One region of the Streptomyces sp. NPDC102441 genome, then DNA from elsewhere that is predicted to be linked to it. Evidence: riboswitches for the same ligand, from Rfam matches in the RefSeq annotation. Region 1 holds a riboswitch; each other region holds the start of a gene.
The links. A riboswitch is a leader RNA that binds a small molecule or an ion and turns the genes downstream of it on or off. The one in region 1 is predicted to bind cyclic di-AMP.

Region 1 (4,813 bases):
CGCGGCCGGACCGGTCACTCGGTGCCGGTCACCCGGGCCGGTGGCCGCCCGGTCATTCGGGTTCGTCGGCGACCGGCGGCAGGTCGGGCTCGATGAACAGGCCCGCGTACTGCGGTGTGGGCCGCGGAGCCGCGGTGCCCGTGTCGGCGGTCGCCGTGGACGCGCCGTCGGAGTGCCGCTGGGTCGTGCGGGCAGGGGTGTCGGTCATCTCAGGTGTCCTGTACGTAGGTGTGCGGTGAGAGCCCCGTGACCGAATCACTGCGGTACATGCCGGACCGGTCCCGACCGGTACGGCGATGCCGCTACCGGTGCCGCGCCGCTCCGGGGGCTTCCGGACATCTGCGGTGCATGCAGACTGTAACCCTCCCAGCACGGCTTTCCCTCGGTATTGCGACCCCGGCGTCACGGTCGGTGTGCCGGTGCGGGCTCGATGTTCTGGTTTGCGTGGAAGAGGTTGTGCGGGTCGTAGGACCGCTTGATCTCCGCGAGGCGGTCGTGGTGGCCGCGGTAGGTGGCCCGGACCCGGCCCTCGGACTCGCCGGTGCCCAGGAAGTTCACGTAGCCGCCGCCCGTGGAGTGCGGGTGCAGGGCCTCCCAGTAGCGTACGGCCCATTCCCGCAGAGCCGCGGCCCTGGCCGGGGCGGGGTCGATGCCGGCGATGACGCCCGACCGGAGCGCCTCAAGGGCGTGGGTTCGGCCCAGCTGAGGTGTTCCCCTGCGTGGGTGCGGTGCCAACTCCGGGATGAGCGCCCTGTGTTGAGGCGTCATGTCGGGGGTTCGGGGCCCCCTGTCACGGGGGGCGGCCATAAGTGGTCGGAGCACCGTCCCGGATGCCGTAGAGTTGCAATCACAACGGCGCGGGGTGGAGCAGCTCGGTAGCTCGCTGGGCTCATAACCCAGAGGTCGCAGGTTCAAATCCTGTCCCCGCTACTGAAAGACTGAGGCCCGGATCCTTCCAAGGATCCGGGCCTCAGTCGTATGCCGTCATCGGTCCGCCGGCCTGGAGGCGGGCGGCGAGGAGGTGCAGGACATCGCGCGACGGCACTGCGAGTGGCTTTCGGTGACCATGAAGCCCACGCGCGCGTATGTGACCGGCATCGGGGAGATGTATGTCGCCGATCTTCGCTTCGGGAGGAACTACGATCGCCACGGGGACGGAACTGCCGTCTTCGTACGGGACGCACTGACGATCTACGCGCAGCACCGGCTCTCCGACTGACCGACGGAGGGCAGGGGGCTCCGGCGCGCTCCTCCCTTTGGCCGATGACGAGTCGCCGTTCGGCGCGGCTCCGGCCAGCCTGGGTGGGGCGCGGTACCGTCCGCACCCGTGGGTGGACCGGGCAGGAGCGCACAGGTGGGGAAGCGGGACGGACGGCGGGGAAGCGTTGTGGGGAACGCCCGTTCCCGGCGGTTCGTGCGAGTGCTGCCCGCTCTGATGATCTGTGCCGGCCTGGTCCTCGACCTCGTGACGCCTGCCGAGGTCACCGCTGTGCCGCTCTTCGCCGCCGCCTCGCTGATCGCGGCCCCGTTCTTCTCGATGGCCGGCACCATCCGTGTCGGGGGGGCCGCGATCCTCGTGGCCCTCGCCATCCGGATCTCGGACGGCGCGCTCGGTGACGTCGTTCCGCTCACCGACCTGCTCACCCTGTGCACCGTCACCGCGTTCTCCCTCGTCATCAACCGCGTCGTGAGCCGCAGGACCGAGCAGCTGGCCTCGGCCAGGGTCATCGCGGAGACCGCGATGCGTGCGGTGCTCCCGACGCCCGAGGACCGGATCGGCGGGCTGCTGGTCGCGGCACGGTACGAGGCAGCCCAGGCCGACGAGTTCGTCGGCGGAGACCTGTTCGCCGTCGCGGACACCCCGTACGGGGTGCGCCTGGTCCTCGGGGACGTACGGGGCAAGGGGCTTGACGCGGTGGCGGCGGTTGCCGTCGTGATCGGGGCGTTCCGGGAGGCCGCCGAGCAGGAGCGGTCGCTGGAGGGGGTCGTGCAGCGTCTGGAGCGGGCGCTGGCCCGCGAGAGCTCCAGGCGGGGTGGGCTGGACTCCATGGAGGGGTTCGTCACCGCTGTCCTCGCCGAGATCCCGGCCGGCTCGGACACCCTGAGGATCATCAACCGCGGGCACCCCGAGCCGCTCGTGCTGCACGCGGACGGGGCGCTGGACGTGCTGGCTCCGTCGGTGCCCGCCCTGCCGCTCGGCATGGGGCTGGGGGCCTGGCCCGACCGGTCGGACGAGTGGACGCTGCCGGCCGGGTCGATGTTCCTCGCGTTCACCGACGGGCTCTCCGAGGCGCGGGACGCGAAGGGCGTCTTCTACGATCCGGCGGCCCGGCTGCGCGGGCGACTCTTCCCGGGGCCCGACGAACTGCTGTCCGCGCTCACCGACGACGTACGGCTGCACACCGGGGGCCGGTCGACGGACGACCTGGCGCTCCTCGCGGTCGGCCGACCCGCGCCGGGCCAGCAGGCGCGGCGGACGACGGTGAAGATCGTGGGGCGGGATCGTGGATGACCGGTCGCGACGGTCGGTAGTCGAAGGACCTCGCTCCGCATAACATTTGACGCACCGTCAGAAACTGGCTACCGGGCAAGTGCCGCTCAACTCGCCCGTTTGCGACCGTTCGGTCCCTGAAAGTCCAGGCCAGAGTGGTGACTGATCTGCTGGAACAGCTTGGAATCGGACCCGGGTGTCTATTAACGTTCGATAACGCAGCGCGGTTGTACCTGTCGTCGCCAGAGACGACGCCGCGCGCAGCGCCGAATTCCGCAAGGGAACCGGGGAACCACCTACATGGGGTGAATCGGACACCTGTGTCTCGCGAGAGGCGAAGGGGCCCGTAGGAGACCTTCCTGCTCCGAACCCGTCAGCTAACCCGGTAGGCGAGAAGGAAGGAAAGGAGTGCGCCCACGTGGCGTCCAACAAGCCTGCCCCCGAGGCCCCGTCATCCTTCAGGACCGACAGCTTCGGTGATGAGGACAGGACATGGGATGAATGGAACCCCACCGAGGAGTCCGTCCGTCCCGTACGCGGCCGGCACCGCGTAGCCAAGCAGCGCGGTCTCGCCCGTAGCTCCACCGTCCTCGGCGTCGGCGTCATCGCGGCCGTCGGTGCGGGTGGCATGGCCACCGCGCAGAGCAAGCCCCCGGTCTCCATCTCTCTTCCCGATTCCATCGCGGACAATCTTCCCGACGCCAAGTCCCTTCCCGGCGTAGGCGCGTTCATGTCCGACGACGCCGGCTCGGACCACGAGACGGTCGCCGCGTCCGCCCCGCTGACCAGTGCGGGCATCACCGCCGCCGAGGCCGAGAAGGGCACCACCGACGCCGGCGAGGCGCTCCGCGCCCGCATCCTCCAGCAGGCCGAGCAGCAGCAGGCCGGAGCCGACGCCGAGGCCAAGGCCGCGGAGGAGAAGGCGGCGGCCGAGGCCGCCGCTGCCGAGGCGGCGAAGCAGCAGAGCGAGGCCGAGGCGAAGGCCGCCGCGAAGAAGAAGGCGGCCGAAGAGGCGGCGAAGAAGAAGGCCGAGGCCGAGCGCCTCGCCAAGCTCGCCGCCGGCTACGCCATCCCGACCTCCTCGTACACCATCACCTCGACCTTCGGCCAGGCCGGTTCGATGTGGTCGTCCGGCTACCACACCGGGCTGGACTTCGCGGCTCCGACCGGCACGCCGGTCAAGGCCGTGCACGGCGGCACCGTGAAGTCGGCCGGCTGGTCCGGCTCGTACGGCTACCGCACGGTCCTGGAGCTCGACGACGGCACGGAGGTCTGGTACTGCCACCAGTCCTCGATGGACGTCACCGCCGGCCAGAAGGTCACCACCGGCGAGACCATCGGCCGTGTCGGCGCCACCGGCAACGTCACCGGCCCGCACCTCCACCTGGAGATCCACACCGCGGACGGCTCCGGCATCGACCCGATGAGCTGGCTGCGCGGCAAGGGCCTCTCGATCTGATCCCGGCGAGCCCCTGACGCCGGTACGCGCGAGCCCTGACGTCGTGCCCGGCGCACCGGAACCCCGGCGGCCCTGACGCACACCCCCCGACGTCAGGGCCGTCGGTCCCGGCCGTCGGTCCGGGCCCGTCGGGCTGTGCGGCACGCGACGCCGACGGGCGGAGCCCCGCCGGGCCCCAGGCGAACCGGAATAGTCGCTTCAGCCGACTGGTTGTGCCTGGGTATGACATCTCTGCGCTCGCTCGGTTCTTCGAGCCTTCAGGTCTTCCCCCTCTCCCTCGGCGGCAACGTCTTCGGCTGGACGGCCGACGAGGACCGGACCTTCGCCGTCCTCGACGCGTATGTGGCGGCCGGCGGCAACTTCATCGACACCGCCGACTCCTACTCCGCCTGGGTCCCGGGCAACGAGGGCGGTGAGTCGGAGACCCTCATCGGCAAGTGGCTGGCGGCCCGTTCCCGCCGCGACGATGTCGTCATCGCCACCAAGGTCGGCGCCCATCCCTCGTACAAGGGCCTCTCGCCCACCAACGTCAAGGCGGCGGCCGAGGCGTCCCTGCGCCGGCTCGGGGCCGACCACATCGACCTCTACTACACGCACTTCGACGACGAGAGCGTCCCCGTCGAGGAGATCATCACCGCGCTCGACCAGCTGGTGAAGGCCGGCACGGTGCGGGAGATCGCCGCCTCCAACATCAGCCCCGAGCGGCTCCAGGCCTCCCTGGACTTCTCCGAGCGCGAGGGCCTGGCCCGTTACGTCGCGCTGCAGCCCCACTACAACCTCGTATCGCGCGACACCTACGAGGGCGCGCTCCAGGACACGGCGGCCGCTGCCGGACTCGCCGCCGTCCCGTACTTCGCACTCGC
Region 2 (4,813 bases), on a different contig from region 1:
AGCCGCTGGACGATGCTGCAGGCCGCCCGCAAGGGGCTCTTCGCGCAGATGGTGGTCGTTCCGCTGCTGCAGAAGCACCGCATCCTCACCCAGGTCTCCGGCGATCACCTGGAGGTGATCAAGCTGATTCCGCCGCTGGTCATCGGGGAGCCCGAGGTCGACCGCTTCGTCACCGCCTTCACCGCCGTCATGGACGACGCGCACAGCGGGGGCGGGCTGATGTGGGACTTCGGCAGGACGCTGGTGAAGCAGGCCGTCGCCAACCGCTGAAAAGGTTTTTGCCTCTGAGGCAAATTATTTGCCTCAGAGGAAAGGCCCTGGCCCAATGGGGGTATGAATCCTCCTGACGGAGGGGTGGCCGAGGAGCTCCCGGGGATCGCGCCACGCCTGCGTGACCTTCGGCGTAACCGCGGCCTCACCCTCGAGAGCGCGGCCGGCCGGGCGGGGCTCTCGCCGGCCCACCTCTCCCGGCTCGAAACGGGCCGCAGGCAGCCCTCGCTGCCGATGCTGCTCGGCCTCGCCCGTGTCTACGGTACGACCGTCTCCGAGCTCCTGGGCGAGCTGCCGCCCGAACGTGACGCGATCGTCCGCGGCGGCCCGATCGAGGGCACACCGGGCGGCAGCGGAGGGGGCGGCTGGCTCTACCGGCAGGCGGGCGGAGCGGGCCGCGCCATGCAGGCGCTGCACGTCCGCGTCCCGTACGGCACCGAGGGCGACCTCGTGCGTGTCCACCCCGGAGAGGAGTGGCTGTACGTCCTCGACGGCCGGCTGCGGGTCGTGCTCGGTGAGACCGTGCACGACCTGGACCCGGGTGACAGTGCGCACTTCGACTCGCTCACCCCGCACCGCATCGCGGCGCTCGACACCGGTGGAGCGCGCCTGCTCTTCGTCCACACCCTGCTGCAGAGCCCGGCCGCCGAGCTGTGTCCGGGCAGCGGGATCCACAGGCTCTGATCACGCACACCCCACCGCGCGCACCCTTGCCACCCCGGCCCGAGCGGCCGGAAGAGAGGACTGGCATGTCCGATTCGGAGTACTACGATCCGCTCACCCCGCGCAGGCCGAAGAGCAAGGACACGCAGGAGCGGCGGATGCCCCGTGGCGTCGTGATCCGGCTCTTCGCCTATCTGGTGGCCGGACACGTCGTCGCGGGGTTCCTCTTCCTGCTCTTCACCGTGGCGGGCAAGGGCTGATCCCCGGCGTCACGCGTCCTCGACGAGGCGCTCGCGCAGCCTCGCGCGGGTCTCGTCGCTGATCTTCAGCCCTTCGAGGAGATAGCGGTCCGTGCCGCCCCAGACCTCGTCGATGGTGTCGAAGGCCGCAGCCAGGTACTCGGCTCGGGCGCCGAAGAGCGGATTGAGCAGCCCCATCACCTCGTCGGACATCCCGACCGGCGAGGAGTCGCTGCGTCGCACCTTGTAGCGGCGGTGCGCGTCGTTCGACTTGAGGTAGTCGGCCTCGATCGCCTCCTTCTCGACGCCGACCGCGAGCAGTGAGACCGCGACCGAGAGGCCGGCCCGGTCCTTGCCCGCCGCGCAGTGCATCAACGCCGGCACGCTGTCCTCGGCCAGCGCGTGGAGCACACGGCTGTGTTCGGCGGTGCGGTCCTTGATGATCGAGCGGTACGAGGCGACCATCCTCGCCGTGCCCTTGCCGTCTGCCAGGATCGAGCGCAGCTGCTGGATGTTCCCGTCGCGCACCAGCCGCCAGAACTCCGCGCCGTCCGCCGGGTCGGAGAGAGGAATGCTGACATTCCGGACGCCGGGCAGCTCCACGTCGAGACCGTCGAGCTTGTGGTCGGCCGCGTTACGGAAGTCGAAGACCGTGTGCAGGCCGAGCCCGGAGAGGAAGGCGGCGTCGGCCTCGGTGGCGTGGGCGAGGTGGCCGCTGCGGTAGAGGCGCCCGTACCGCACGGCGCGTCCGTCGATGGTCGGAAGCCCGCCGACGTCGCGGAAGTTGCGGACACCGGTCAGTTCGACGTCCGTCGGCTCAGGGCCGACCGGCGGGACCTCTGGCAGCTGCGTCACAAGGGCTCCTGGAGTGTCGGGCGTCGGCGCCGCTCGCCGACGGGGGCACGCCCGCGACGATACGACATGGCTGCATCGGCCAACCGTCTCGGTCGTCGTGGTCCCGATTTCTTGGATGGAGCGACGGTTCCGCGATGTCCGTATTGGTGTATTTGATGAAACATGCCCTGCTTGTACGGGAGATGGGGGCAGGTGAGTGAGCGGGATCATATCCGTGACGGTGCGTGGTGAAGATGCCAAGGGGTATTCCGGACGCCGTGCGGAAAGCCAAGATCCGTAATCCACGGAGTGTGACGGGAATTCCGCGCGTAAATGAAGCGCTGATTCCGCTTCGGAATCAGCCGCTTGTTCGCGGCATCCCGGCTCGCTTACGGTCACGGTCAATCCGGACGGAACGCCTAATCCTGCCGCTGCCCGGAATCCGCACCGACTCACGTGTGGCAGGAGCGGGGGAACCAGGTAGGCCGCCGGCCGGAGGGATCCGGTACGGCTCGGGGTTAAGTCGCGCACCACGCGGCCGGGCATCTCCAGCCCGAACCCGACAGCTCACCTCGCAGGCGCCGGAGAGGAAATCCTCATGCCCACAAAAGGCAAGCACCGTCGTACGAAGACCGGCCCGATCTCCCGAGGCGTCCTTGCCGCAGGGACCGGTGGCGCCGTTCTCGCCCTCCCGCTGATCGGCGCCACCGGCGCCCACGCGGCAGAGCAGGCCGCGCCCGCAGCCGAGTCCGCCGCCCCGCACAGCGCCCCCGCCTCGGCGGCGAAGAGCGCCCCGAAGACCTACTCGGTGGTCTCCGGCGACTACCTGGCGAAGATCGCGGCGGACAAGAAGGTCAAGGGCGGCTGGCAGAAGCTGTACCAGGACAACCGTGACGTCGTCGGCGAGAACCCGAGCCTGATCGTCCCGGGCATGAAGCTGACCCTCGGCGCCAAGGCGTCCGGCTCCGCCGAGTCCGCCCCCTCCAAGTCCGCCCCGTCGGCGGCGAAGAAGGCCGCCCCGGCCGAGAAGACGGCTGCTCCGGCCGAGGAGACCGCCGCGAAGACCGCCGACTCCGGTGCGTCGGAGAGCGACAGCTCGGGCTGGGCCACCCCGGTCGAGAGCCCCGACGTCACCACGCAGTACCGCGCCTCGGGCGCCAGCTGGTCCAGCGGCTATCACACCGGCTCCGACTTCCAGGCGGCCTCCGGCACCAGCGTCCGGTCCATCGGCCCGGGCACCGTGGTCTCCGCCGGCTGGAGCGGCTCGTACGGCAACGAGGTCGTCATCCAGCACAGCGACGGCATGTACTCCCAGTACGCGCACCTGTCCTCGCTCGAGGTCTCGGCCGGCCAGACCGTCACCGGCGGCCAGCAGATCGGCCTCTCCGGCACCACCGGCAACTCCACCGGCCCGCACCTCCACTTCGAGGTCCGGACCGGCCCGAGCTACGGCTCGGACGTCGACCCGATCGCCTACCTGCGGTCGCACGGCGTCTCCATCTGAGACAACCCCGCCTGAGGGCGGGGGAGAGGGGCGGTGCGCGACTGTGCACCGCCCCTCTCCTTATTCCGGCTTTACCAAAAACTGACCGGGTGGTCTTTCTCACCACCCGTCAACCCCTTATTACGGTCGCGTAGGTCACAATCGAAGGTGCAAGATAAACCCTTGTGGCAGACGATTCGAGAAACAAACAACGAGGCATCATCGGGTCGTACGCAGCGATTGGCGACAGCTTCACCGAGGGCGTCGGCGACCCCGGCCCCGGCGGGACGCTCGTCGGCTGGGCGGACCGGTTCGCCGTCCTCCTCGCGGACCAGCTCCCGGTCCCCGATGCGGTGGTCGGCCCCGCGGACGACCCGCACGGGAATTTCCGTTACGCCAATCTCGCCGTACGCGGACGCCTCCTCGACCAGATAGTCGAGGAACAGGTCCCCCGCGCCAAGCAGCTGGCACCTGATCTGGTGAGCTTCTGCGCCGGCGGCAACGACATACTCCGTCCCGGTTCCGACCCGGACGACGTGGCAGAACGCTTCGAGCGTGCGGTCGCCGAGCTGGCACAGTCGGTCGGCACCGTCATGGTCACCACCGGCTTCGACACCCGTGGCATCCCCGTGCTCAAGCACCTGCGGGGCAAGATCGCCATGTTCACCGCACACGTCCGGTCCATCGCCGACCGCTACGACTGCCCGGTGCTGGACCTGTGGTCCCTGCGGTCCGTGCAGGACAGGCGGGCCTGGGACAACGACCGGCTGCACCTCTCGGCGGAAGGCCACACCCGGGTCGCGCTGCGCGCCGCCCAGGTCCTGGGCCTCGATGTGCCGACCGACCCCGACCAGGTGTGGCCCCCGCAGGCACAGCGCGGGACGCTCGAGGTACGGCGCGACGACATCCAGTGGGCGCGTGAGTATCTCGTCCCGTGGATCGGCCGCCGGCTGCGCGGGGAGTCCTCCGGGGACCACGTCGAGGCCAAGCGCCCCGATCTGCTGCCGCTCTGACCCCGCCGGCCTTTCGTCAGCGGCTGACCTCTCGTCAGCGGCTGACGAAGGGAAGCGGACGCCGGGCCGGACCCGGGGACACGACCCCGTCCGATACGGGCACCCGCATCGGACGGGCGGGTATCCGCTCCAGCACGCCACCCGCGAAGACGTCGTACAACGGCAGTGACTCCAGGTGCACATAGCCGATGTGGCAGTCGCACACATCGAGCGGACAGCCGCGTGGGCCGAGCGAGTCGCGATAGCTGCCGTCGTAGAGATTGCCCAGCTCGGCGCGGACGAAGTGACAGCGGCGCACCGTCCCGTCACCG
Region 3 (4,813 bases), on a different contig from region 1:
TGGACGGTCGGGCCGGCCAACGAGGCGGCACTCAAGATGAAGGAGGCGTCCCTGTCCTGGACGGAGTCGTATCCGGCCATGGAATACCGCCACGGCCCCATCAGTATCGCCTCGGCCGGAACGGCGACCTGGATGTTCGGCTCCGCCCCGGAAGGGCTGCGGGAACAGGTGCTGGCGACCGGGGCGCGCTGGGTGGAGCGGACTGGACCCGCCGGCCGACCTGGTCCGGGTCCAGCGGCTGGCGATCGCCCGCGCGGTGGCCCGTGACCTCGACCCCGACCTGCCGCGCCATCTGACCCGGTCGGTCGTGCTCGGCACGGCCGCAGGAGCCTGAAGCGTCACGGCATACCGCGCACCGGGCCGAGGACCGGCCCGGTGCGCAGCGGTGACCTTGGAGGTCAGGCCTCTTCGAAGTAGGCGTCCAGCGCCTCGTCGAGCTCCGCCGTCCATGTCTTCAGGTCGCTCCGGGCCCCGGCCTCGACCTCGGCGTTGAACCACCGGCGGCTCGACAGATGGACCGTCACGGTGAACCTGCGTCCGAAGCGCCCGGTCTTGGTCTCGACGGCGCCGATCTCGGTCCAGTCGAACTCCGCCTCCTGGTCGTCGAGCCGGAAGCGGACGCCATCGGCGTCCACCCTGATGGATCCACGCCGGTCGCTGACCTCGAAGACGGGGCCGCTCTCGCCATCGGCGTCCCCGGGCACGGCATCGGCCTCCTCGGCCTCCGGGGCGTCCCCGTCCGCCGGGGCCGCGTCGTCCTGCCCGGCGGCATCGTCGGCTTCGGCTGCCGCCCCGTCGTCTTCGGCCGCCGCATCGCCGGCCGCCGCGGATTCGTCCACGACCGCCTCCGTGTCGGCCGCGTCCACGGCCCCGGCCTCCTGGGTCTCCCGGGCCTCTCCGGGCTCCTGGGGAGCCGCCTTCTCCGCTTCCTCCTCCGCCTCCGTCCGCGCGGGGACAGGGGCCGTCAGGCCGGGGATGTACGCCGGGTCTGTCCCCGCGGCGAACTCGGGCTTGTTGTTCGAATCTATGCGCTGCTCCACGGCGGGCAGTATGGACGACGAACCTGTACGAGACCAGTCACCGGGACTTCTCCCGGCCTGTCGGCGGCCGTGACGCCGCCGAGCGGGGCCTCCGGACGCGTGCCGCCGTGCCGTGCCGTGCCGTGCCGTGCCGTGCCGTGCCGTGCCGTGCCGGAAAACGGACGACGGGTGGTGCGGGTTCCGCCGAACCCGCACCACCCGTCACTTCTGTCCGTCTGTCACACGCCCGTGCGTCAGCGGTTCCGCCTCGGCAAGGCTCAGTAGGCCCCGAAGACGTTGTCGATGGAGCCGTACTTGTCCGCCGCGTAGTTGCACGCGGCCGTGATGTTGGCGACCGGGTCGTAGCTGTCGGTCGATGTGCCGTCCACGTGGTAGGCCTGGAAGGTCGGGTCGATGACCTGCAGCAGACCCTTGGACGGGACGCCGTTGATCGCGTTGATGTCCCAGTCGTTGATGGCCTGGGGGTTGCCCGCGGACTCGCGGATGATGTTGCGGTGGATGCCCTCGTAGCTGCCGGGGATGCCGTGCTCGGCCATGACGGCGAGCGACTCCTTGATCCAGCCGTCGAGGTCGTTCGTGTACGAGACCGACTCGGCGGCAGGAGCGGCCTCGGCGGCGGGCGCACCCTCTGCGGCGATGGAGGTGCTCGTGCGCTCCGAACGGTCGGCGCGGTCACCGCTCTTCTCGGCACGGTCGGACGAAGCGGAGGCCTTGTCCGCCGACTTGCTCTCGGCCTTGTCCGCCGACTTGTTCTCGGCCTTGCCACCAATGGTCAGCTTCAGGCCGGGGTGAATCAGGTCGGGGTTTCCGCCGACAACCTTCTGGTTGCCCTCGTACAGGGCCTTCCAGCCACCGTTCACGGAATGCTCGCGTGCGATCTTCGCGAGTGTGTCACCCAAGATCACGGAATAGGTGGCGGACTCGGACTTCTGCGCGGCAATTCCCTTGCCGGTCGCGGCAGTCGACGTCGCGGCCTTTTCGACGGCGGCCGGCTGGGCCGGGGCCGCGAAGGCGCTCGTCGCGCCGATCACGGGGAGGGCCAGAGCGGCTCCGCCCGTGGTCACGGCGATGATGCCGCGAGTCAGTGAACTGGTCCTGGAACGACGGTGCTTACCGTTTTCGGGCATGCTGAATTCCTCTCCGTCGCCTGCGAAGTGAGCTGTCGGGTTCGAGCTGGAGATGCCCGGCCGCATACGAATGCGACTTCACCCCGAGCCGCTCCGGAAACCGGGTCGGCGCTTACTTGGGTCCCCCGCTCCTGCCGTACGAGAAGTGGTCGGGTAACCGGGCGGCGGCAGGATTCGGCGTTCCGCCCGGAGTGATGGTGACCGTAGGCGAGAAATAGGGAAAGGAACAAGCCTGGCGCGATGATCACAATTCATTCGCAAGATCAATTCTCGTGAATTCATGTAATCCACCGCACATCACGTCACCCATTTCTCTTGGCACAGAAGGGAACCGACTGCCGCGTCCCCGCGTCCGCAAGGCATAAGGTGACCCTGGTCACGGAGTCCGATTCGGGCGATTTGCGCCTGAGCGAAGCCCCCAGGTCACACGAAATGGCCTTTTATGGATTACGGGATTAATTTCAAAAAATATCTCAAAACGGGCATACGGCTCACAGCCGATACCCAGGGGCATACCGGGAGTGTCCGCGTGGAACCGATCCGTCCATGACTCGAAGTCCTCGCACCCCGGCCCCCCGGATCACCGTCCTGCCCGTCCAGCCCGGGGACCCGCCCTTCCGCATCGTGGAGATCGACGGAGAGGTGATCGGAAGCGCGACCGGCATGACGGATGTGCTGATCGCCGCCGCCGCGGCCGACATTCCGGTCCATGACCTCGAGGACCCGGCCACCGTCCGCTGGGTGGGTGGCGGCAAGCTCAGCTGGAAGCCGCACTGAGCGGTTACGTACTGTGTGGCAGATGCAGACCTACACCATCGGGCAGGCGGCCCGTCTCCTCGGCGTGAGCCCCGACACCGCACGCCGCTGGGCGGACGCCGGCCGGGTCGCCACCCATCGCGACGGGAGCGGGCGCCGCCTCATCGACGGCCGTGATCTGGCCGCGTTCTCGATCGAGGTCGGCCAGGCTTCCCCCGTCGACGAGGAGGCCCCCTACACCTCGGCGCGTAACGCCTTTCCCGGCATCGTCACCGCGGTGAAGCTCGGTGACGTGGCGGCCCAGGTCGAGATCCAGGCGGGCCCGCACCGGCTCGTCTCACTGCTGACCCGGGAAGCCGTGGAGGAGCTGGGGCTGGAGGTCGGCATGCAGGCCACGGCCCGCGTGAAGTCGACCAGCGTGCACATCGACCGCATCTGACACGGCGACTGGGCCTGTCAGTCCATCAGTCCGGCGGCGACGGTGGCCCCCAGTTCCCAGCACGCCTCGGTGTCGGCCTTGCCCGGCTCACCGGTGACGGTCACGGCGTCGGCCGTACGACGCCATCCGAGGCCCGTCGTGATCGTCTCGATGCCCCGCACCGCGCCGGTGACGTCGTTGCCGCCGTGCACGTAGTAGCCGAAGGGCCGGCCCTTCGTCCCGTCCAGGCACGGGTAGTAGACCTGGTCGAAGAAGTGCTTCAGGGCCCCGGACATGTACCCGAGGTTCGCCGGGGTGCCGAGGAGATAGCCGTCGGCCGCGAGCACATCGGACGCCGTGGCGGAGAGCGCCGCCCGCCGCACGACCCGGACGCCTTCGATGTCTTGAGCCGTCGCACCGGAGACCACCGCTTCGAACAGTGCCTGGCAGTTGGGCGAGGGCGTGTGATGCACGATCAGCAGAGTGGCCACGCCCCAGAACCTACCCGCTCACCGAACCCCGCGCCCTGCCCCGGAGCGCGGAGCCGTGGGGCGCGGACACCGCCTCAGCCGGCGGCCCGGAAGCCACGCAGGCGGAGACTGTTACCGACGACGAAGACCGACGAGAACGCCATGGCCGCGCCGGCGATCATGGGGTTGAGCAGGCCGGCCGCCGCGAGCGGGAGGGCCGCCACGTTGTAGGCGAAGGCCCAGAACAGATTCGATCGGATCGTGCCCAGCGTCCTGCGGGAGAGCCGGATCGCGTCGGCGGCCACCCGCAGGTCCCCGCGTACGAGAGTCAGGTCGCCCGCCTCGATGGCGGCGTCCGTACCCGTCCCCATGGACAGGCCCAGGTCCGCCTGGGCGAGCGCGGCCGCGTCGTTGACCCCGTCGCCGACCATGGCGACGGTACGTCCCTCCGCCTGGAGCCTCCTGACGACCTCGGCCTTGTCCTGCGGCATCACCTCGGCGATGACCTCGTCGATACCGACCTCGGCCGCGACGGAAGCGGCGACAGCCTTGTTGTCGCCGGTCAGCAGAACGGGTGTCAGTCCGAGGGAACGCAGTCGCCTGACAGCTTCGGCGCTGGTGTCCTTGACCGCGTCGGCGACCTCCAGAACCGCACGGGCCTCGCCGTCCCAGGCCACCGCGATCACGGTCCGCCCGTCCTTCTCGGCAAGGTTCTTCGCGTTCCTGAGCTCTTCCGGAAGCTCGATGGACCAGTCGGCCAGCAGCTTCTCCCGGCCGACTAGGACCGCGTGGCCCTCGACGACGCCCTGGACACCGAGGCCGGGGACGTTGACGAAGTCCTCGGGGGTCGGCAGCGCGCCCACCGCCGCGGCCGCGCCGTCGGCCACGGCGCGGGCGATCGGGTGCTCGGAGGAGTGCTCCAGTGAGCCCGCGAGGCGCAGCGCCTCGGCCTCGTCCGTGGACCCGGCCGTGTGGACCTTCAGCAGCGTCATGCGGCCGGTG
Region 4 (4,813 bases), on a different contig from region 1:
GCAGGGTGGTGCGGTGCACGGGGCTGTGCTCGCGGAGCGAGGCGTACGCGCGATACGGGTCGGTGGCGAACTCCCAGGTGAAGAGTTCCGGCGACGGGGTGTGGTTCACCTGACGACGGTATCCGGCGGCCGCGGAGCTCCTGCGCTGCGCCTACCGGGACCCGGAGCGATTCCAGGACGGGGACACCCTGGACCTCGCGCGGAGTGACAATCAGCACCTCGGATACGGGCACGGGATCCACTACCGCCCGGGGGCTCCGCCGGACCGGCCGGAGGGGAAGGTGGCGCCGGCGACCCTGCTGAGGCGCCTTCCCGACCTGCGGCTTGCTGTGGAACCTGCCGATTTGCGCCGGCGCGGCGGACTCATCATGCGTGGACTACGCACACTGCCCGTCGAGTTCGGCCCCGGGGATCCGGCCGAGAAAGGTGACAGCCTGTCAACTCTGTGACTTTCACGTGATCTCCGCTGCATCGACTTGTGACACACGTTCGAGTACGGCTAGGTTCACCGTTCGACTCACCCGTCACATGTCAGTCACACGGAAGGCAATCCCATGGGCTCCGCGACCGGCAGACACCGTCGCCCTCGCCAGGCACCCGCCATCGTCGTCGCCGCAGGCGTCACCGGATCGGCCATTGCCATCCCGCTGCTCAGTGCCGGGGGCGCTCAGGCCGCTGACGCGTCGACCTGGGACCGGGTCGCCGAATGCGAGAGCGGCGGCATGTGGAGTGCCGACCTCGGCAACGGCCACTACGGCGGCCTGCAGCTCTCCGAGGACACCTGGTCGGCCTACGGCGGCACGGCGTACGCGCCCCGTGCCGACCTCGCCAGCCGCTCGCAGCAGATCGAGGTCGCGGAGAAGATCCTGGACGACAAGGGCCCCCAGGCGTGGGCCAGCTGCTCGGTGATCTCCGGGCTCGCCCTGGACGAGGGGCTGCCCGGCGTCGACCCGGGCGGCGAGCCGTCGGCGGAGCCCTCGGAAAGCGCGACCCCGTCCGAGACCCCCTCGCCGGAGGCGTCGGACGCGGCGGACACGGCTGAGGGCAAGGACGGCTCGGAGGATGGCTCGGAGGACGGCTCCGACGGCTCCGACGACTCCGACGCGAAGGGCGAGGCCGGCAAGGACGGCGCGGCGGACGAGGGCGACGAGACCGGCACGTCGCCGTCCGCCACTCCGTCCCCCGAGGCCTCCGAGACCTCCGGTGTCCCGGAGGAGGACGGCACGACGGCCGGCAAGCACCGCGGCACGCCGGCCCCCGAGGCGACCACCGGGCCGAATCAGGGCGACGGGCGCGACTCCGGCCGGCACGCCTCGCGCGGCGAATCCGAGGCGCGGCAGGGCGCGGAGGGGACGTACACCGTCCGCGAGGGCGACAACCTCTGGGCGATCGCCGACGCGCAGGGGCTCGTCGGTGGCTGGACCGGCCTCTACGAGGCCAACAAGGGCGAGCTGGGCTCCGACCCGGATCTGATCCTTCCCGGCCAGGTCCTCGACCTCAGGTCGGACGCGAAGGGCGCCAAGGCGGAGACCGCCGGCACCAACTGATCAAAGCGGGAAAACACCCCGAAAACGGGGGCAGTTCAGAGGCCTATGTCCACTTATGCGTAAGTGAGACATGGGTCTCTTTGCTTCAACTGGTGCGCCCGGTGCGCCCGGTCCGTCCATATTGGCTCCGACCTGCGAAAACGACCCTCCACATCGGGCCGTTACGGGCTGATTGGTCGTTATGTCCATCTTTGAATGTGGGGGTTGCGTGTGTTTACGGTCGGAGCCGCTCGCACCGCGGGCACCTTCGACCGTCACGCCGAATCCTGCCGTCGGCCGAAGGGAACGACGCGTAAAGCGCCGTAGGCAGGAGCGGGGGACCCAGGTAAGCGCCGGACCCGGCCGTCGGAAGACGGGTCGAGGTACGGCTAGGGGTGAAGTCGTCCGAGAGTGAGGGCGGCCGGGCAACTCACAGGCCCGAACCCGACAGCTCACCTCGTAGGCGTCGGTGAGGAGAACCATGCTGCTTTCCAGCAAGGGCAAGCACCGTCGCCCGTCCAAGGCCGCCCGTGTCGCCACCCTGGCCGGTGTCACCGGTGCCGCCGTCGTCGTACCGCTGATGGGCGCCACGGGCGCCTCCGCCGCCTCCGTCGACACCTGGGACGCCGTCGCCCAGTGCGAGTCGGGCGGCAACTGGTCCATCAACACCGGCAACGGCTACTACGGCGGGCTGCAGTTCTCGGCGTCCAGCTGGGCTGCCGCCGGCGGTACGCAGTACGCCTCCCGCGCGGACCTGGCCAGCAAGGACCAGCAGATAGCCGCCGCCGAGAAGCTCCTCGACCTGCAGGGCCCGGGCGCCTGGGCCTGCGCCGGTGCCGGCGGGCTGTCGAACGACGGTGTGGACCCGGGTGTCGACACCGGCTCGGAGAAGAACGGCGACACGGCCCCGCAGGCCACGCCGGAGCGCAAGGCCGAGCAGCCCACCACGCGCAGCGAGAAGCGCACGGCCCCCGAGAAGACCGTCACCACCCCGACCGGCAAGAAGGTCGAGAAGGGTGACGGCGAGTACAAGGTGAAGGCCGGGGACACCCTCAGCAAGATCGCTGACACGAAGAAGGTCAAGGGCGGCTGGGAGAAGCTGTTCAAGCTGAACGGCGACATCGTCGACGAAGCCGACCTGATCTTCCCGGGTCAGCAGCTCCACCTGAAGTAGTCGTAAAGCACCGGGGTCCTCCTCCTGCCCCGGAGGCTCCGGCCCGGCGCGCCGACCCCCCGTGCGCCGGGCCGGAGTCGTGTCCGGCCCCGGCGGGTGCAGAGATTTGCCCGTAATGCGGGCTCTTGGGTCCTTTTTCGTCCCGGGAGGCGGGCGGACGGCCGACGGAGCGTGCCGAGCCGGTTAGGCTCGTGGCGCAAGGCCACAGTGACCCTGCACAACCAGTGTCAGATCCCAGAAGGAGATGCCTCGTGCCGTCCATCGACGTCGTCGTAGCCAGGGAAATCCTCGACTCCCGGGGTAACCCCACGGTCGAGGTCGAGGTTGGCCTCGACGACGGCAGCACGGGACGTGCTGCTGTTCCGTCCGGCGCCTCCACCGGCGCGTTCGAGGCCATTGAGCTTCGCGACGGCGACCCCAACCGTTACATGGGCAAGGGCGTCGAGAAGGCCGTCCTCGCCGTGATCGAGCAGATCGGCCCGGAGCTCGTCGGTTACGACGCCACCGAGCAGCGCCTCATCGACCAGGCGATGTTCGACCTGGACGCGACCGAGAACAAGGGCTCCCTCGGCGCCAACGCCATCCTCGGTGTCTCGCTGGCCGTGGCGCACGCCGCGTCCGAGGCGTCCGACCTCCCGCTGTTCCGCTACCTCGGCGGTCCGAACGCGCACCTGCTGCCCGTGCCGATGATGAACATCGTGAACGGCGGCTCGCACGCCGACTCCAACGTGGACATCCAGGAGTTCATGATCGCGCCGATCGGCGCCGAGTCCTTCTCCGAGGCCGTTCGCTGGGGCTCGGAGGTCTACCACACGCTGAAGAAGGTCCTGAAGGAAAAGGGCCTGTCCACCGGTCTCGGTGACGAGGGCGGCTTCGCCCCCGACCTCGAGTCCAACCGTGCCGCCCTCGACCTCATCATCGAGGCCATCGAGAAGGCCGGTTACGTCCCGGGCCGTGACATCGCGGTCGCGATCGACGCCGCCGCGTCCGAGTTCTACAAGGACGGCGTCTACGAGTTCGAGGGCAAGTCCCGCACGGCCGCCGAGATGACCGAGTACTACGAGGAGCTCGTCTCCGCGTACCCGGTGGTCTCCATCGAGGACCCGCTGTACGAGGACGACTGGGCGGGCTGGAAGACGATCACCGAGCGGCTCGGCTCCAAGGTGCAGATCGTCGGCGACGACCTGTTCGTCACCAACCCCGAGCGCCTCTCCCGCGGTATCGAGGAGGGTTCGGCCAACGCCCTGCTCGTCAAGGTCAACCAGATCGGTTCGCTGACCGAGGCCCTGGACGCCGTCGAGCTGGCCCAGCGCAACGGCCTCAAGTGCATGATGTCCCACCGCTCCGGTGAGACCGAGGACGTCACCATCGCCGACCTCGCCGTCGCCGTGAACTGTGGCCAGATCAAGTCCGGTGCCCCGGCCCGCTCGGACCGCGTCGCCAAGTACAACCAGCTGCTGCGCATCGAGGAGATCCTCGACGACGCCGCGGTGTACGCCGGGCGTTCGGCGTTCCCGCGGTTCCGCTACGAGGGCTGACAGCCCGAGTCCGGAGCACCAGCCTCCGTCCGTCCCCGCATCCGGTCCCGTACCGTGTGCGGGGACGGACGTGCGTAACGGGGAGGCGTGAGACATGGCCGGGAAGGAGCGCGACCGGTTCTCCACCACGACCAGGCTGCGGCTGCTCGGTGAGCAGACGGCGGCCCGTGTCTACCGGTCGCAGAGCCGCCGCCAGGCCCGCCGCTCACGGCTCACCGGGCGGGCGGCGTTCCTGGCGCTGATCGTCTGCTCCCTGGTGGTCGCCCTCGCGTATCCCATGCGGCAGTACATCTCCCAGCGCGACCAGATCGCCGACCAGGAGAGGCTCTCGCGGGAGGCGCACGAGCGGACCGAGGAGCTGCGCGACGAGAAGGCGCGGCTCAAGGACGACGCGTACATCCGCCGTCTGGCACGCCAGCACCTCCACTACGTGCTGCCCGGCGAGACCGGCTACACGGTGATCGACCCGGACGCGGCAGAGGTCCGCCAGGGTGATCCGGGTGCGACCGGGCGGCCCTGGCACTCGAACCTCTGGGACGGCGTCGACAGCGCGGACCGCGAGTGATCCCGTACCG

Region 2: it holds a riboswitch for cyclic di-AMP, as region 1 does, so the genes downstream of both, ACIREO_RS08340 (peptidoglycan DD-metalloendopeptidase family protein) here and ACIREO_RS34395 (M23 family metallopeptidase) in region 1, are expected to answer to the same signal.
Region 3: it holds a riboswitch for cyclic di-AMP, as region 1 does, so the genes downstream of both, ACIREO_RS19930 (transglycosylase SLT domain-containing protein) here and ACIREO_RS34395 (M23 family metallopeptidase) in region 1, are expected to answer to the same signal.
Region 4: it holds a riboswitch for cyclic di-AMP, as region 1 does, so the genes downstream of both, ACIREO_RS30205 (transglycosylase family protein) here and ACIREO_RS34395 (M23 family metallopeptidase) in region 1, are expected to answer to the same signal.

Annotation. Positions count from the first base shown of each region.
Region 1 covers NZ_JBIWKH010000020.1:18,181-22,993, reverse strand. The annotation lists gene ACIREO_RS34420 (hypothetical protein) at 53-208, opposite strand; gene ACIREO_RS34415 (BBE domain-containing protein) at 403-768, opposite strand; tRNA gene ACIREO_RS34410 (tRNA-Met) at 857-930, shown strand; partial or broken gene ACIREO_RS34405 (TipAS antibiotic-recognition domain-containing protein) at 983-1,219, shown strand; gene ACIREO_RS34400 (PP2C family protein-serine/threonine phosphatase) at 1,355-2,512, shown strand; cyclic di-AMP (ydaO/yuaA leader) riboswitch at 2,746-2,898, shown strand; gene ACIREO_RS34395 (M23 family metallopeptidase) at 2,910-3,950, shown strand; gene ACIREO_RS34390 (aldo/keto reductase) at 4,173-4,813, shown strand, end outside.
Region 2 covers NZ_JBIWKH010000003.1:461,352-466,164, reverse strand. The annotation lists gene ACIREO_RS08360 (aspartate aminotransferase family protein) at 1-270, shown strand, start outside; gene ACIREO_RS08355 (helix-turn-helix domain-containing protein) at 334-954, shown strand; gene ACIREO_RS08350 (DUF6126 family protein) at 1,020-1,193, shown strand; gene ACIREO_RS08345 (tyrosine-protein phosphatase) at 1,203-2,027, opposite strand; cyclic di-AMP (ydaO/yuaA leader) riboswitch at 2,442-2,600, shown strand; gene ACIREO_RS08340 (peptidoglycan DD-metalloendopeptidase family protein) at 2,605-3,510, shown strand; gene ACIREO_RS08335 (SGNH/GDSL hydrolase family protein) at 3,675-4,502, shown strand; gene ACIREO_RS08330 (STM4011 family radical SAM protein) at 4,537-4,813, opposite strand, start outside.
Region 3 covers NZ_JBIWKH010000008.1:330,663-335,475, reverse strand. The annotation lists partial or broken gene ACIREO_RS19940 (SIS domain-containing protein) at 1-334, shown strand, start outside; gene ACIREO_RS19935 (hypothetical protein) at 399-1,040, opposite strand; gene ACIREO_RS19930 (transglycosylase SLT domain-containing protein) at 1,298-2,167, opposite strand; cyclic di-AMP (ydaO/yuaA leader) riboswitch at 2,172-2,357, opposite strand; gene ACIREO_RS19925 (hypothetical protein) at 2,714-2,944, shown strand; gene ACIREO_RS19920 (molybdopterin-binding protein) at 2,967-3,362, shown strand; gene ACIREO_RS19915 (flavodoxin family protein) at 3,380-3,832, opposite strand; gene ACIREO_RS19910 (heavy metal translocating P-type ATPase) at 3,907-4,813, opposite strand, start outside.
Region 4 covers NZ_JBIWKH010000015.1:173,340-178,152, forward strand. The annotation lists gene ACIREO_RS30190 (cytochrome P450) at 1-109, opposite strand, end outside; partial or broken gene ACIREO_RS30195 (cytochrome P450) at 138-449, shown strand; gene ACIREO_RS30200 (transglycosylase family protein) at 555-1,547, shown strand; cyclic di-AMP (ydaO/yuaA leader) riboswitch at 1,836-2,007, shown strand; gene ACIREO_RS30205 (transglycosylase family protein) at 2,008-2,700, shown strand; gene eno (phosphopyruvate hydratase) at 2,952-4,238, shown strand; gene ACIREO_RS30215 (septum formation initiator family protein) at 4,333-4,803, shown strand.